Regions from separate parts of the Streptomyces endophyticus genome, predicted to be linked through region 1. Evidence: riboswitches for the same ligand, from Rfam matches in the RefSeq annotation. Region 1 holds a riboswitch; the other holds the start of a gene.
The links. A riboswitch is a leader RNA that binds a small molecule or an ion and turns the genes downstream of it on or off. The one in region 1 is predicted to bind glycine.

Region 1 (7,590 bases):
CGCGGTCCCGGACACCTGCCGGAGAACCATGGAGTCAAGCCACCTGACGGTGCTGCAGGGGCAGTTCGGTGAAAGCCGGTTGGACTTGTACGGCGTTACCGGGTGCCCTTCGGGTCGAGGGCGTCGCGCAGCCCGTCGCCGAAGAGGTTGAACGCGAGAACGGTGATGAAGATCGTGACACCCGGGAAGACCATGAACATCGGGTCGTGCTCGTACGTCTCCAGGGCGTCGCGGAGCATGCCGCCCCAGGAGGCCGTGGGCGGCCGGACACCCGCACCGAGGAAGCTGAGCGCCGCCTCCGTGAGGATGTTGGTCGGGATCATCAGCGTCATGTAGACGACGATCGGCGCGACCAGGTTCGGCAGCAGTTCACGGAACAGGATGTGCCGCGGGCCACCGCCCAACGACCGTGCCGCCTCGACGTATTCACGCTCCCGCAGGGACAGCGTCTGCCCGCGGACGATGCGGCCGATGTACGGCCAGCCGAAGAACCCGATGACGAGGATGAGCACGGCGATGCGCACCCCGCTGCCGGTCAGACCGAGCAGATCGTCGGGGAGCACCGAGACCAGGGAGATGATGAAGAGCAGCTGCGGGAAGGAGAGCAGCACGTCCATCACGCGGCTGATCACCGCGTCGATCCAGCCGCCGAAGAAGCCGGCGACGATGCCGAACAGCGTGCCGAGCACCACGGCGACGATCGCCGCGAGGAACGCCACGAGCAGCGAGATCCGGGCGCCGTAGACGATGCGGCTGAAGACGTCGCGCCCCTTGTTCGGTTCGAGGCCGAAGAGGAAGTCGCTGCTGACGCCCCCGAGCGAGCCCTGCGGCAGGTTCGTCAGCGGGTCGAGCTTGTCCTGGTGGAACTGGTTCGGCGGGTGGCCGAGCAGGCTGACGATGAGCGGCGCGAAGACCGCGACCAGGACCAGGAGGACGACAACGATGCCACCGCCGAGAGCGACCTTGTCGCGCTTCAGCCGGTTCCAGGCGATCTGCTTGAGCGACCGGCCCTCGACCTTGCGCTCTCCGTCTCCCTTGGCAGGCTCGACCGGTGCGCTCGGTTCCGCTTCCGCGCTCGTGTCGTGCAATGGTGCCGTCATCGTGGCAGGGACCCCTCTCAACCGGCGGTGACCGGCCCGCACTTGCCGCTGTGGCGGCGTGGTTCAGTCCGTCGTACACAGAGGCGAAGCCCCCTTGCTGCGGGAGTCTTCAACCTGGGCGCGATCTGTTGCCAGACTTGACAGCGAAAGGATGCCTAAACGTGATGCAGGCTGGGGTGTTCCGTTATCCGGACTGCCGTGAACGGGGGTCGGACACGGGGCAGTTGGGGTGAACCGGACATGATGTCCTCAAACGCCGGACGGGCTGGATATTCCAGCCCGTCCGGCGATTGAGGACAATCTTTTCAGTACGTCGCCCCGTACGGCGGCGGGAATCCGTACCCACCCCCGGCGGGAGCCGCATGGGCCTCCCGGTCATAAAACGGACGTGCCTGCCGCAGCCACATCGCCACCGGGTCGTACTCGTCCGACATCGCGACCGTGGAGACCGGGAGTCCCTCGGGGACCGCCGGGATGGACTGCTGCATCATCGCCCGGACCGCGTCCACGGACGCCGGGGACGTGTCGTAGACGTCCAGGCCGATGGCGAGGTAGGGCGCGCCCAGCGTGGGCTGGACCCAGGCGCGGCGCAGGGAGCGGATCGCCGTCGTACGGTGCGCGTTCTGCGTCAGGACCGCGTAGAACTGGGGGATCTCGATGGCGGGTTCGGAGAGCCGCAGCGGGCCCGCCGGCTGCCGGTCCAGGCCGCCCGCGATGCGCCGCAGGTCGAGCCACGGGATGCCGACGCCGCCGCCCGGCGCGTGCGGGTTCAGCCAGAGCCCGTAGTGGTCCGGGTAGAGCGTGCGCGCCGCGTCGACCCCGCTCACCACCTCGTACGCCCGCGACCAGCCGGAGGCGGAGAGCTCCTGGGCGGAGGTGACGCAGGGGGCGTACGAGAAGCCGTCCACCTCCATGTTCCCGAACTGGGCGTCCGGGGAGCCGGCCTGGCCGTGCCAGAGCAGCATCCAGACCTGCCCGGCCCCGGGGTCGGCGAGGGCCTTGAGGAGCGCCTCGTACGCGTCGTAGCGTCCCGGCGTCACCTGGCGCAGCATGTGCTCGACCTGTCCGGCCGCGGCCGTGCCCGACGCGCTCACCCGTAACCGCCCCTTCGGCTCTTCAAATACGTCCGTGTCCCACATGTGGCCGGAAAGCGAAGCGCCGACCGGTCACGTCATGAAACCAGCTTAAGCGGCGATACTGACACCGACTTGACGGACGCCGTCACCCTTCTCGTACGTAGAACGGCCGTACGTGTGTACGCAGCCAGTCCGCGACCGGGTCCTGCGTCACATCCAGGAACACCAGGTTGACGGTCCAGGCCAGCGGTGCGCGGCCCAACGCCCGCCCCAGCGCGTCCAACGGAAGGTCCCGCACGGCGCCCGCGGCACCCGCGGCCTGCGACAGCTCCACGCCGATGAACAGGGACGGCTCCGCATCCTCCACGGTCGCGAGGCAGCGCCGGGCGCTCAGCACCGTGCCGAGCGCCTCGAACTCCTCACGCACCGCGGCCAGGAAGTCCATGGGGTCGAGCTGCCAGTCCGGCTCGCTCAGCACCACGCGGCCACCCGTCGCCGGGCCGTCCAGCGCCGTGCGACCGCTGCGGGCCAGCTCGGCGACGGCCGGCGGCGGCAGCGGGACGCCCACCGTGCCGTCCGGGTTCACGGCGATGCCGACCTGCGGCGGAAGGCCGCGCGCGAACTCCACGGCCGGGGCCACCGTGCAGTCCATCCGGCCACCGGTGACGGCCATGAACTGCTGCTCGGAGCTGAACACCGGGACGTAGGCCTGGCCCTCGATCTCCAGAGTCGGCAGGTCGAGGTCCCTGCTGGCGTTCGAACCGCCCCTGGGCAGCGGGATCCACACGTGGCTGCGGCCGAGCGCCTCGACGATCCGGCCGCCCGCCGAGTTCCCCGCCTGTTGGCCGAGTGCCGCGGCGAGGACCTCCTCCAACTCGTTGGCGGGCCAGCCCTGCGCGGGGTGGGCGTAGCCGCCCTCGTGCCCCTGGGCGTGACCGTGACCCGACTCCGGGGTGCCTGGGAACTCCATGACTGCCATCAACCTCTGCTGTTCTGCCCGCTGCTGTGCCCGCCCGACCTTAACTCGTCCACACAATTGGACACGGTGCGGTTCCTTCCGCTTGCGCAGGGGGTCCCGGGGTCAGTCGCCGAACGTGATCCCTCCCAGCGCCTCCATCGCCGCCCGGTCGAGCAGCACCGCGGACTCCATCCCGGCCGGCAGGTCCCCCCGCTCCGTCGAGCTGACGAGCGCCCCCACCGCCCTGCGGTGCCGGGCGAAGGCGTACCGGGACACCCCGCGGCCGCGGTCCCGCTGCCCTTCCAGGGCCGTGTCCGCCGGTACGTCGAGCAGCATCAGATGGACGGCCACCCCACGCCGCCGCGCCGTGCGGATCACCCAGCGGCGCACCCACGCCTGCGTACCGCAGTCGTGCACGACGACGCTCGCCCCCGAGCGCATCGCCCGGCGCAGCCCCACGTAGTGCGCGACGCGGACCAGCGGGCGGTACAGCCCGTACGGCAGGTAGCGCGGCATGCGCGCGGCCCAGCGCTCGCGGGTGTCCTGCGAATCGATCCGGATCTCGGTCACGGCCCGCCGCATCAGCGTCGACTTCCCGCTGCCCGGCAGGCCCGAGAGCACGACCAGGTCGCCCGCCGCGAAGGCGAGCTGCCGCGGTGTGTGGCCGCGACGGCCGCGCAGGTCCCGCACCGAGCGCTGGCCGGGGATCCGCACCCCCGCCACCACCGACGCCGAAGCGGATACCGCGTAAGCCCCCGCCACTGCCTTGTGCACCGTGATCGTCCTCCCCGTTCCGGTCACGTCACCCTTGCCCCTCAAGTGTAAAGAGAAGGTAATGCCCCTCAAGGGCTTTCCCTGTCGGACGGGCATGCAATGATGTGCCCGCAACTGCATACCGGCCGCTTGAATCCGCGCGGGAGAGTTCTGGGTACGACGAGTGCCCGGACGCCGAAGGAGCAAGTTCCTCCCTTGAATCTCTCAGGCCCCGTACCGCGCGGGCGAGGCAGATCTGAAAAGTGGGGCGTCTTTGTGACGTGACGCCCCCACCCAAGGTGCAAGCCCCTCGGGGCGAACCTCTCAGGTTCCGATGACAGATGGGGAGGACGTCTCGTACGCGATACGGGACTCCGCCATCGCCGTCATGCCCGGGAGCACCCTGATGACCCGTACGACATCTCTCGACGCCCTGCATCGTTCGCTCGGCGCCACGATGACCGACTTCGCCGGCTGGGACATGCCGCTGCGCTACGGCAGCGAGCGTGACGAGCACAACGCCGTGCGCACGCGGGCCGGTCTCTTCGACCTCTCCCACATGGGCGAGATCACGGTGTCCGGGCCCCAGGCCGTGGACCTGCTCAACCACGCCCTCGTCGGCAACATCGGCTCCGTCGGCCTCGGCCGCGCCCGCTACACCATGATCTGCCGCGCGGACGGCGGGATCCTCGACGACCTGATCGTGTACCGGCTCGGCGAGACCGAATACATGGTGGTCGCCAACGCGGGCAACGCGCAGGTCGTGCTCGACGCCCTCACCGAGCGCGCCGCCGGCTTCGACGCCGAGGTCCGCGACGACCACGACGCGTACGCGCTGCTCGCGGTGCAGGGTCCGGCCTCCGCGGCGATCGTGAAGTCCGTCACTGACGCGGACCTGGACGGCCTGAAGTACTACGCGGGGCTGCCCGGCACCGTCGCCGGTGTGCAGGCGCTCATCGCGCGCACCGGATACACCGGCGAGGACGGCTTCGAGCTGTTCGTCTCCCCCGCCGACGCCGAGAAGCTGTGGCAGGCACTGACCAAGGCGGGCGCCGAGTACGGCCTCATCCCCTGCGGCCTGTCCTGCCGTGACACGCTGCGCCTTGAGGCGGGCATGCCGCTGTACGGGCACGAGCTGACCACCGACCTCACCCCCTTCGACGCCGGTCTCGGCCGCGTCGTGAAGTTCGAAAAGACCTCCCACGGGGGCGACTTCGTGGGCCACGACGCGCTGGTCGCCGCCGCCGAGCGCGCCGAGGCCAACCCGCCCCGCAAGCTCGTCGGCCTCATCGCCGAGGGCCGCCGCGTCCCGCGCGCCGGGATGTCCGTCGTCGTGGACGGACAGGTCATCGGCGAGGTCACCTCCGGCGCCCCGTCCCCGACGCTGGGCAAGCCGATCGCGATGGCGTACGTGGACCCCGCGCACGCGGAGCCGGGTACGGCGGGTGTCGGCGTCGACATCCGCGGCAAGCACGAGCCGTACGAGGTCGTGGCCCTGCCGTTCTACAAGCGCCAGAAGTAGGCGCCCCAGCACCCCCTTGTAGCCCCGCCGTCACCAGCACCTTCCCGCGTACAGGAGAATTCGCATCATGAGCAACCCCCAGCAGCTGCGTTACAGCAAGGAGCACGAGTGGCTCTCGGCCGTCGAGGACGGCGTCGCCACGATCGGCATCACGGAGCACGCCGCGAACGCGCTCGGTGACATCGTGTTCGTCCAGCTCCCCGAGGTCGGTGACACCGTGACCGCGGGCGAGACCTGCGGCGAGCTCGAGTCGACCAAGTCCGTCTCCGACCTGTACTCCCCCGTGGGCGGCGAGGTCACCGAGATCAACCAGGACGTCGTCGACGACCCGGCCCTCGTGAACTCGGCCCCGTTCGAGGGCGGCTGGCTGTTCAAGGTCCGCCTTGCCGAGGAGCCGAAGGACCTGCTCACCGCCGACGAGTACACCGCATTCTCCGGGAGCTGACTCCACCGATGTCCGTACTGAACGAATCCCTGCACGAGCTCGACCCCGAGGTCGCCGTCGCGGTCGACGCCGAGCTGAAGCGCCAGCAGTCGACCCTCGAAATGATCGCGTCGGAGAACTTCGCCCCGGCCGCCGTCATGGAGGCCCAGGGCTCGGTCCTCACCAACAAGTACGCGGAGGGCTACCCCGGCCGCCGCTACTACGGCGGCTGCGAGCACGTCGACGTCACCGAGCAGATCGCCATCGACCGTGTGAAGGCGCTCTTCGGCGCCGAGTACGCGAACGTGCAGCCGCACTCGGGCGCCTCCGCGAACCAGGCCGCCCTCTTCGCCATCGCCAAGCCGGGCGACACGATCCTCGGCCTGGACCTGGCGCACGGCGGCCACCTCACGCACGGCATGCGCCTGAACTTCTCCGGCAAGCAGTTCAACGTGGTCCCGTACCACGTGGACGACGCGGGCCTGGTCGACATGGCCGAGGTCGAGCGGCTCGCCAAGGAGCACCGCCCCAAGGTGATCATCGCCGGCTGGTCCGCGTACCCGCGCCAGCTGGACTTCGCCGAGTTCCGTCGCATCGCCGACGAGGTCGAGGCGCTGCTCTGGGTCGACATGGCGCACTTCGCGGGCCTCGTGGCCGCGGGCCTGCACCCCAACCCGGTCCCGCACGCCGACGTCGTCACGTCCACGACGCACAAGACGCTCGGCGGCCCGCGCGGCGGCATCATCCTCGCCCGCAACAAGGACTTCGCGAAGAAGCTGAACTCGGCGGTCTTCCCGGGCTTCCAGGGCGGCCCCCTTGAGCACGTGATCGCGGCCAAGGCGGTCTCCTTCAAGGTCGCGGCCTCCGAGGACTTCAAGGAGCGCCAGGCCCGCACGATCGAGGGCGCCCAGATCCTCGCCGAGCGCCTGACGACCCCGGAGTCGCGCGCGGCGGGCGTCAACGTCCTCTCCGGCGGCACGGACGTGCACCTGGTCCTCGTCGACCTGCGCGAGTCCGAGCTCGACGGCCAGCAGGCCGAGGACCGGCTCCACGAGGTCGGCATCACGGTCAACCGCAACGCGGTCCCGAACGACCCGCGCCCGCCGATGGTCACCTCCGGCCTGCGGATCGGCACGCCGGCCCTCGCCACCCGCGGCTTCACCGCCGAGGACTTCCGCGAGGTCGCCGACGTGATCGCGCTCGCGCTTCAGCCGTCGTACGACGCCGAGGCGCTCAAGGCCCGGGTGACCGCTCTGGCCGATAAGCACCCGCTGTACCCCGGCCTGAAGTAATTCGGCCCGGATTACGTACCCTTTCGTAGGTACGTCCCGTCGGGGCACCGCGCACACTGGAATCAGCAGATGTCAGTGAGCACGGTGCCCCGGCCGCTTCCACCGCACTCTCGCTTGTCCGGCAGACAACGGCGTCTACCACCACCTTTGGAGTCCCACCGTGGCCATCTCGGTCTTCGACCTGTTCTCGATCGGCATCGGCCCGTCCAGCTCGCACACGGTCGGCCCGATGCGCGCGGCCCGCATGTTCGCGCGGCGCCTGAAGAACGAGGGCCTGCTGGCCCACACCTCCTCGGTCCGCGCCGAGCTGTACGGCTCCCTGGGCGCGACCGGGCACGGACACGGCACCCCGAAGGCGGTGCTGCTCGGCCTGGAGGGCGACTCCCCGCGCACCGTCGACGTGGAGAAGGCCGACGAGCACGTCGAGACGATCAAGGAAAAGGGCCGCCTCAACCTGCTCGGCGC
Region 2 (7,590 bases), on a different contig from region 1:
GTCGTCTGTTGACCCTGCCGGTTCCGGCCGCATAGGTTTCGGAGAACCGTCAACCTCAAGTACGGGTGGAGAGTTCGGCATGTCGGCCCTGGTATGTACGAGGTGCGGAAACCGGAACGGGGAGAACAGCCGGTTCTGCTCCAACTGCGGTGCGCCGCTGCGTGGCGGTGCGGCGCCGGAGGGGCCGTCCGAGACGACGTCCACGATCTCCATCTCCGGCCTCGAGTCCTACGACCCGGAGGCGACGGGGCAGACGCAGCTTCCGGCCCTCTCGCCCGAGGCGCAGGCGGCGGTCGACGCGCTGCCACTGGGCTCGGCGCTCCTGGTGGTGCGGCGCGGTCCGAACTCGGGCAGCCGCTTCCTCCTGGACGGCGAGCTGACCACCGCGGGCCGGCACCCGCAGAGCGACATCTTCCTTGACGACGTGACCGTGTCGCGCCGCCACGTGGAATTCCGTCGCCTGCAGGACGGCTCGTTCACCGTCGCCGACGTCGGCAGCCTCAACGGCACGTATGTGAACCGTGAGCGCATCGACTCGGTGACGATGAACAACGGGGACGAGGTGCAGATCGGCAAGTACCGGCTGGTCTTCTACGCGAGCCAGCGCGGTATCTGAACCGTCCGCGACCCTTCAGGAAGGTCCATGCTGCACACGACGAGTGGCGGTGCCCCCGGGGGTACCGCCACCACGGACAGTCGGCTGACGAGCATCGGCACCGTACTGAACGTGCTCCGAGAAGAGTTTCCCGAAGTCACCATCTCCAAGATCAGGTTTCTGGAGTCCGAAGGCCTCGTCGAGCCCCGGCGCACGCCGTCGGGCTACCGGAAGTTCAGCCCGGACGACGTGGAGCGGCTCGCCCATGTCCTGCGCATGCAGCGGGACCACTACCTGCCGCTGAAGGTCATCAAGGAGCAGCTCGACGCCCTGGAGCCGGGCGAGGTGCTGACCGTGCCCGCGCCGGGACGCCCCGGCGACGCGGAGGACGGCACAGACGTGCCGACCGCCGCGCGGGTCGGCCGGGACGAATTGCTGGCCGCCGTCGGCGTCGAGGAGCACGAGCTCGACGAATGGGAGTCGTACGGGCTCCTCACGCCCCTGCCCGACGGCGGCTACGACGCCTCCGCCGTATCGGTCGCCGAGCTCATCGGCGAGCTGGCCCGGTTCGGGATCGGGCCGCGGCACCTGCGCGTCATGCGGGCGGCCGCGGACCGGGAGGCGGGCCTGGTGGACCAGGTGGTGGCCCCGCTGAAGGTGCACCGCAACCCGCAGACGCGGGCGCATGCCGAGGCCCGTGCCAAGGAGCTGGCAGGCCTCACCGTGAAGCTGCACTCGGCACTTGTGCAGACCGCGCTCGGGGTGCGTCTGCCCTGATCGTGGGCGCGGGTGAGCACCGATGGCCCGGTCCTCGGTGGATGCCCGACTACCCAAACCGGCCGGGCACGTCCTAGGGTTGCTGTGTGAACGAGCTCGACGTCGTAGGTGTCCGGGTCGAAATGCCCTCCAACCAGCCGATCGTGCTCCTGCGTGAAGTGGGAGGCGACCGGTACCTCCCCATCTGGATCGGACCGGGGGAGGCGACCGCGATCGCCTTTGCCCAGCAGGGCATGGCGCCCGCGCGTCCGCTCACGCACGACCTTTTCAAGGATGTCCTTGAGGCGGTCGGACAGGAGCTCACGGAAGTGCGCATCACGGACCTGCGCGAAGGCGTCTTCTACGCGGAGCTGGTGTTCGCGAGCGGGGTCGAGGTCAGTGCCCGCCCGTCGGACGCCATAGCCCTGGCGCTGCGCACCGGTACGCCGATCTTCGGCAGTGACGGGGTCCTGGATGACGCGGGGATCGCGATCCCCGACGAGCAGGAGGACGAGGTGGAGAAGTTCCGCGAGTTCCTCGACCAGATCTCTCCCGAGGACTTCGGCACCAACAGCCAGTGACGCCCGGCCGACGGCCGGGCCCGGCCGTCGAGCGGCGGCGCCCTCGGGACATTCGGCTAGCCTTTCCCGGCGGTGGGTCACGGGAAACCACTCTTAGGGTGATTATCACTCGGCGTGCCTAGTGTGGCGTTCGTTGACGCACCCCCTGTGACTGCCTACCGTCGACAAGGCAGGTCAATGAGGAGGTCGGCGTGAGAAGCAGCGGCGACGGTACGGCGACGGGCGGTCCGTACCTGTTTCACGGCAGCGCGGCCGATCACACTCCGCAGCGCCCGCAGGCTGTGCCTGCGGTGGCGGGGGAGAGCGGCTCGGCCGCTTCCGAGCAGCAGCTGGGGTACCGGGGACCGACGGCATGTGCGGCGGCCGGCATCACCTACCGGCAGCTCGACTACTGGGCCAGGACCGGCCTTGTCGAACCCAGTGTGCGCTCGGCGTACGGATCGGGGACGCAGCGGCTCTACAGCTTCAGGGATGTCGTCGTCCTCAAGGTCGTCAAGCGGTTCCTGGACACGGGCGTCTCGTTGCAGAACATCCGGACGGCCGTGCAGCACCTGCGCGAGAGCGGTTTCCGGGACCTGGAGCGGATGACGCTCATGAGCGACGGCGCGACCGTGTACGAGTGCACGTCGCCGGACGAGGTGCACGATCTGCTCCAGGGCGGCCAGGGGGTCTTCGGGATCGCCGTGGGCGTGGTCTGGCGGGACGTGGACGCCGCGCTCTCGCAGTTGCACGGTGAGCGCGTGGACACCGGCGAGACGATCGTGCCGCCGAATCCCACGGACGAGCTCGCGAGGCGGCGGGGCAGGGCCGTGTGAGGTCCATGGGGCCGCGTTGTCAGTGGCGTAGGGCAGCATCAGTGATGTGAGAACCGCGCCCACGATCCTGCATCTCGACATGGATGCCTTCTACGCCTCTGCGGAGCAGGCGGCGAAGCCGAGCCTGCGCGGGAAAGCGGTCGTCGTGGGCGGGCTCGGTCCGCGCGGTGTCGTGGCCACGGCGTCGTACGAGGCGCGGAAGTTCGGGGTGCACTCCGCGATGCCGATGGGGCAGGCCCGAAGGCTCGCCCCGCATGCCGCCTATCTGGTGCCGCGCTTCCGGCTCTACCGGGAGATCAGCGAGCAAGTGATGGAGCTTCTGGGCGCTCTTTCGCCGCTCGTGGAGCCGTTGAGCCTGGACGAGGCGTTCGTCGATCTCGAAGCCGGTGAGGCGGCCTGGGACGCCGCTTCGGCGGAGGCCGTGGGGTGGCGGCTGCGGGCCGACATCCGGCGCGTGACGGGTCTGACCGGTTCCGTGGGGCTCGCCGCGTCCAAGATGCTCGCGAAGATCGGCTCTGAGGAGGCCAAGCCGGACGGGCTGGTGCTCATACGGCCCGGAACCGAGCGGGCGCTGCTCGGGCCGCGGTCCGTGCGGATCCTGCCCGGCGTCGGGCCCGCGACGGCGGATCATCTGCGGCGGGCCGGGATCCAGACCGTGGAGGAGATCGCGGGGGCCGGCGAGGACGAGCTGGTGCGCCTCCTCGGGAAGGCGCACGGCAGCCATCTGTACGAGATGGCGCTGGCCCGCGACGAGCGGCCCGTCGTCGCCGAGCGGGACTCCAAGTCCGTATCGGTCGAGGACACGTACGACGTGGACATCCATGACCGGGTGCGGGTCCGGATGGAGGTGCGCAGGCTCGCGGGCCGGTGCGTGGAGCGGCTGAGAGCGGCCGAGCGCTCGGGGCGGACCGTGGTGCTGAAGGTGCGGCGCTACGACTTCTCGACGCTGACGCGCTCCGAGACGCTACGGGGGCCGACGGACGATCCCGGGGTGGTGCGGGAGGCCGCGGCGCGGTTGCTGGAGGGCGTGGACACGACCGGTGGCGTGCGGTTGTTGGGGGTCGGTGTCAGCGGGCTTGCCGACTTCACGCAGGAGGACCTGTTCGCGCAGTTCGCCGCCGCGGAGGAGGCTGCCGCCGAGGAGCTGGAGGGGGACGCGGGGTCGGTCGAGTCCGTGGAGGCGGCCGAGCCCGAGCCGACGCCCGTGGAGCGGAAGTGGCTGGCCGGGCACGATGTGCGGCATGCCGAGTTCGGGGCCGGGTGGGTGCAGGGGAGCGGGCTCGGGCGGGTGACCGTGCGGTTCGAGACGCCGTACGCGGAGGTGCCGGGGCGGGTGCGGACGTTCCGGGTCGATGATCCGGAGCTGGAGCCGGCGGAGCCGCTGCCGCTCGTCGAAGGAGCCGAGGAGGCTCAGGTCGGGTCGTCCTCCGCGCCCGCGACCTTGCCGAACGTGACGTCGGGCGACTGAGGAGCCGTGATGTCCAGACCGTAGTGGTCGTAGAGCTGGAGCTCCTGCTCAGGGGAGAGATGGCGGCCCACGCCGAAGTCTGGGGCGTCCTTGATCAGGGAGCGCTCGAAGGGCACGTGCAGCGTGCCTTCCTTGAAGTCGCTGGGTTCGAGCGGGACGAAGGCATCGCGGCTGAACAGGCCGGTCCGTATCGCGGCCCACTCCGGCACGCCCGTGGCGTCGTCCAGGTACACCTCGTCGATGGTGCCGATCTTGGCCCCGTTGCGGTCGAACGCCTTGCGGCCGATCAGGTTGCGCGGATCGACATCGGTCTGCACGGGCCCTCCAACTGATCGCGATGATCGCAACTGGTCTGTAACCACTACGAAAGAGCACATTGTGGAAGGCGGCCACTCGGGGGCTTTGGGCAAGTAGCCGCTGGTAGGCTGGCAGACGGCTGCTGACCCCGTGCGGGAGAGTCCTCCGACAGTCGTCGGAAGGCGCCGAAGGAGCAAATCCTCCCCGGAATCTCTCAGGCCCATGTACCGCACGGACGAGGTCACTCTGGAAAGCAGGGCGGGGTGCACGGTTTCCGCTCTCACCGACGGTGCAAGCCGGTGTGTTCCGTGTTTTCGCGGGGTGGGCCGGTGAAGCTCTCAGGTTGAGATGACAGAGGGGGAGGCCGTCCGGGTACCCGCGCCATGGTGCCCCTCGAAGGTCGCGATGACCAGGAGGCCTCCGCATGACAGCCAACCGTATTCCGCTCTCCCAGTTGGAGCGAGGAATCCCCTTCGAGCAGCGCCACATCGGCCCCGATGGCGCCGCTCAGGCCAAGATGCTCGCGCAGGTCGGCTACGGCTCGCTGGACGAGCTGACCGCGGCCGCGGTGCCCGATGTGATCAAGAGCGCCGAGGCGCTCGACCTTCCGGCAGCCCGCAGCGAGGCCGAGGTGCTCGCCGAGCTGAAGTCGCTCGCCGAGCGCAACCAGGTGCTCGGCTCGATGATCGGCCTCGGCTACTACGGGACGTTCACGCCGCCCGTCATCCTGCGCAATGTCATGGAGAACCCCTCCTGGTACACGGCGTACACGCCCTACCAGCCGGAGATCTCGCAGGGCCGCCTCGAGGCGCTGCTCAACTTCCAGACCATGGTCGCCGAGCTGACCGGACTGCCCACCTCGGGCGCCTCGCTGCTCGACGAGGGCACGGCCGCCGCCGAGGCGATGGCTCTCTCGCGCCGCGTGGGCAAGGTCAAGAACGGCGTGTACGTCGTCGACGCCGATGCCCTGCCGCAGACCATCGCGGTCATCGAGACGCGCGCCGAGCCGACCGGCGTCGAGATCGTCGTCGCCGACCTGAGCGAGGGCCTCCCCGCGGAGGTCGCCGAGCGCGGCGTCGTGGGTGTGCTCGTGCAGTACCCCGGCGCCTCCGGTGTCGTGCGGGACATCAAGCCCGTGATCGACCAGGCGCACGAGCTGGGCGCCATCGTCACCGTTGCCGCTGATCTTCTTGCTCTGACGCTGCTGACCTCGCCCGGTGACCTCGGCGCGGACATCGCCATCGGTACGACGCAGCGCTTCGGTGTCCCGATGGGCTTCGGCGGTCCGCACGCCGGATACATGGCCGTGCGCGAGAAGTTCGCGCGCTCGCTGCCGGGCCGCCTCGTCGGTGTCTCCGTCGACGCCGACGGGAACAAGGCGTACCGCCTCGCCCTGCAGACCCGTGAGCAGCACATCCGCCGCGAGAAGGCGACCAGCAACATCTGTACCGCGCAGGTGCTGCTCGCCGTCATGGCCGGCATGTACGCCGTGTACCACGGGCCCGATGGCCTCAAGTCGATCGCGCGGCGCACCCACCGCTACGCCACCCTGCTCGCCGCGGGGCTCACGGCGGGCGGCGTCGAGGTCGTGCACGGCGCGTACTTCGACACCCTCACCGTGCGGGTGCCGGGCAAGGCCGCCGAGGCCGTCTCCGCCGCGCGCGAGGGGGGCGTCAACCTGCGCCTCGTGGACGCCGATCACGTCTCGCTCGCCTGTGACGAGACCACCACGCGGGCCCAACTGGGCGCCGTGTGGAGCGCGTTCGGTGTAGAGGCGGACATCGAGGCCCTGGACGCCGAGGTGCAGGACACGCTGCCGGACGGGCTGCTGCGCGAGGACGAGTACCTGGCGCACCCCGTCTTCCACCAGTACCGCTCCGAGACGGCGATGCTGCGCTACCTGCGGGCGCTCGCCGACCGCGACTACGCGCTGGACCGCGGCATGATCCCGCTGGGCTCCTGCACGATGAAGCTCAACGCGACGACGGAGATGGAGCCGGTCACCTGGCCCGAGTTCGGCCAGCTGCACCCCTTCGCCCCCGCCGAGCAGGCGCAGGGCTATCTGACGCTCATCCGTGAGCTGGAGGAGCGGCTCGCCGAGGTCACCGGCTACGACAAGGTGTCGCTGCAGCCGAACGCCGGCTCGCAGGGCGAGCTCGCCGGTCTGCTCGCCGTCCGCGGCTACCACCGGGCGAACGGCGACGAGCAGCGCACCGTCTGCCTCATCCCGTCCTCCGCGCACGGCACGAACGCCGCGAGCGCCGTGATGGCCGGCATGAAGGTCGTCGTCGTGAAGACCGCCGACGACGGCGAGGTCGACATCGAGGACCTGCGCGCCAAGATCGAGCAGTACGCCGAGCAGCTCTCCGTCCTCATGATCACCTACCCGTCGACGCACGGTGTCTTCGAGGAGCACGTCGCCGACATCTGCGCCGCCGTGCACGACGCGGGCGGTCAGGTCTACGTCGACGGCGCCAACCTCAACGCCCTGGTGGGCCTCGCCAAGCCGGGCCGCTTCGGCGGCGACGTCTCGCACCTGAACCTGCACAAGACGTTCTGCATCCCGCACGGCGGCGGCGGTCCGGGCGTCGGCCCGGTGGGTGTGCGCGAGCACCTCGCGCCGTACCTGCCGAACCACCCGCTGCAGTCGGCCGCGGGTCCCGAGACGGGTGTCGGCCCGATCTCCGCGGCGCCGTGGGGCTCCGCCGGGATCCTGCCGATCTCCTGGGCGTACGTGCGGCTCATGGGCGGCGAGGGGCTGAAGCGGGCCACGCAGGTGGCCGTGCTCTCCGCGAACTACATCGCCAAGCGGCTCGAGCCGCACTTCCCGGTGCTCTACAACGGTCCGGGCGGCCTCGTCGCGCACGAGTGCATCGTGGACCTGCGGCCGCTCAGCAAGGCGACGGGCGTGAGCATCGATGATGTCGCCAAGCGGCTCATCGACTACGGGTTCCACGCGCCGACCATGTCGTTCCCGGTCGCCGGGACGTTCATGATCGAGCCCACCGAGAGCGAGGACATCGACGAGCTCGACCGGTTCTGCGACGCGATGATCGCGATTCGCGGCGAGATCGAGCG

Region 2: linked by a shared signal. The riboswitch ahead of gcvP (aminomethyl-transferring glycine dehydrogenase) and the one ahead of gcvT (glycine cleavage system aminomethyltransferase GcvT) in region 1 are both predicted to bind glycine.

The regions. Positions count from the first base shown of each region.
Region 1 covers NZ_JAOZYC010000113.1:53,176-60,765, forward strand. The annotation lists gene OKJ99_RS17395 (ABC transporter permease) at 96-1,100, opposite strand; gene OKJ99_RS17400 (enhanced serine sensitivity protein SseB C-terminal domain-containing protein) at 1,406-2,194, opposite strand; gene OKJ99_RS17405 (enhanced serine sensitivity protein SseB) at 2,322-3,146, opposite strand; gene OKJ99_RS17410 (AAA family ATPase) at 3,258-3,860, opposite strand; glycine riboswitch at 4,039-4,137, shown strand; glycine riboswitch at 4,138-4,238, shown strand; gene gcvT (glycine cleavage system aminomethyltransferase GcvT) at 4,294-5,409, shown strand; gene gcvH (glycine cleavage system protein GcvH) at 5,477-5,854, shown strand; gene glyA (serine hydroxymethyltransferase) at 5,863-7,125, shown strand; gene OKJ99_RS17430 (L-serine ammonia-lyase) at 7,286-7,590, shown strand, end outside.
Region 2 covers NZ_JAOZYC010000193.1:6,089-13,678, forward strand. The annotation lists gene OKJ99_RS38665 (FHA domain-containing protein) at 1-616, shown strand, start outside; gene ftsR (transcriptional regulator FtsR) at 644-1,372, shown strand; gene OKJ99_RS38675 (bifunctional nuclease family protein) at 1,459-1,932, shown strand; gene OKJ99_RS38680 (MerR family transcriptional regulator) at 2,124-2,747, shown strand; gene OKJ99_RS38685 (DNA polymerase IV) at 2,794-4,215, shown strand; gene OKJ99_RS38690 (PRC-barrel domain-containing protein) at 4,158-4,532, opposite strand; glycine riboswitch at 4,656-4,752, shown strand; gene gcvP (aminomethyl-transferring glycine dehydrogenase) at 4,937-7,590, shown strand, end outside.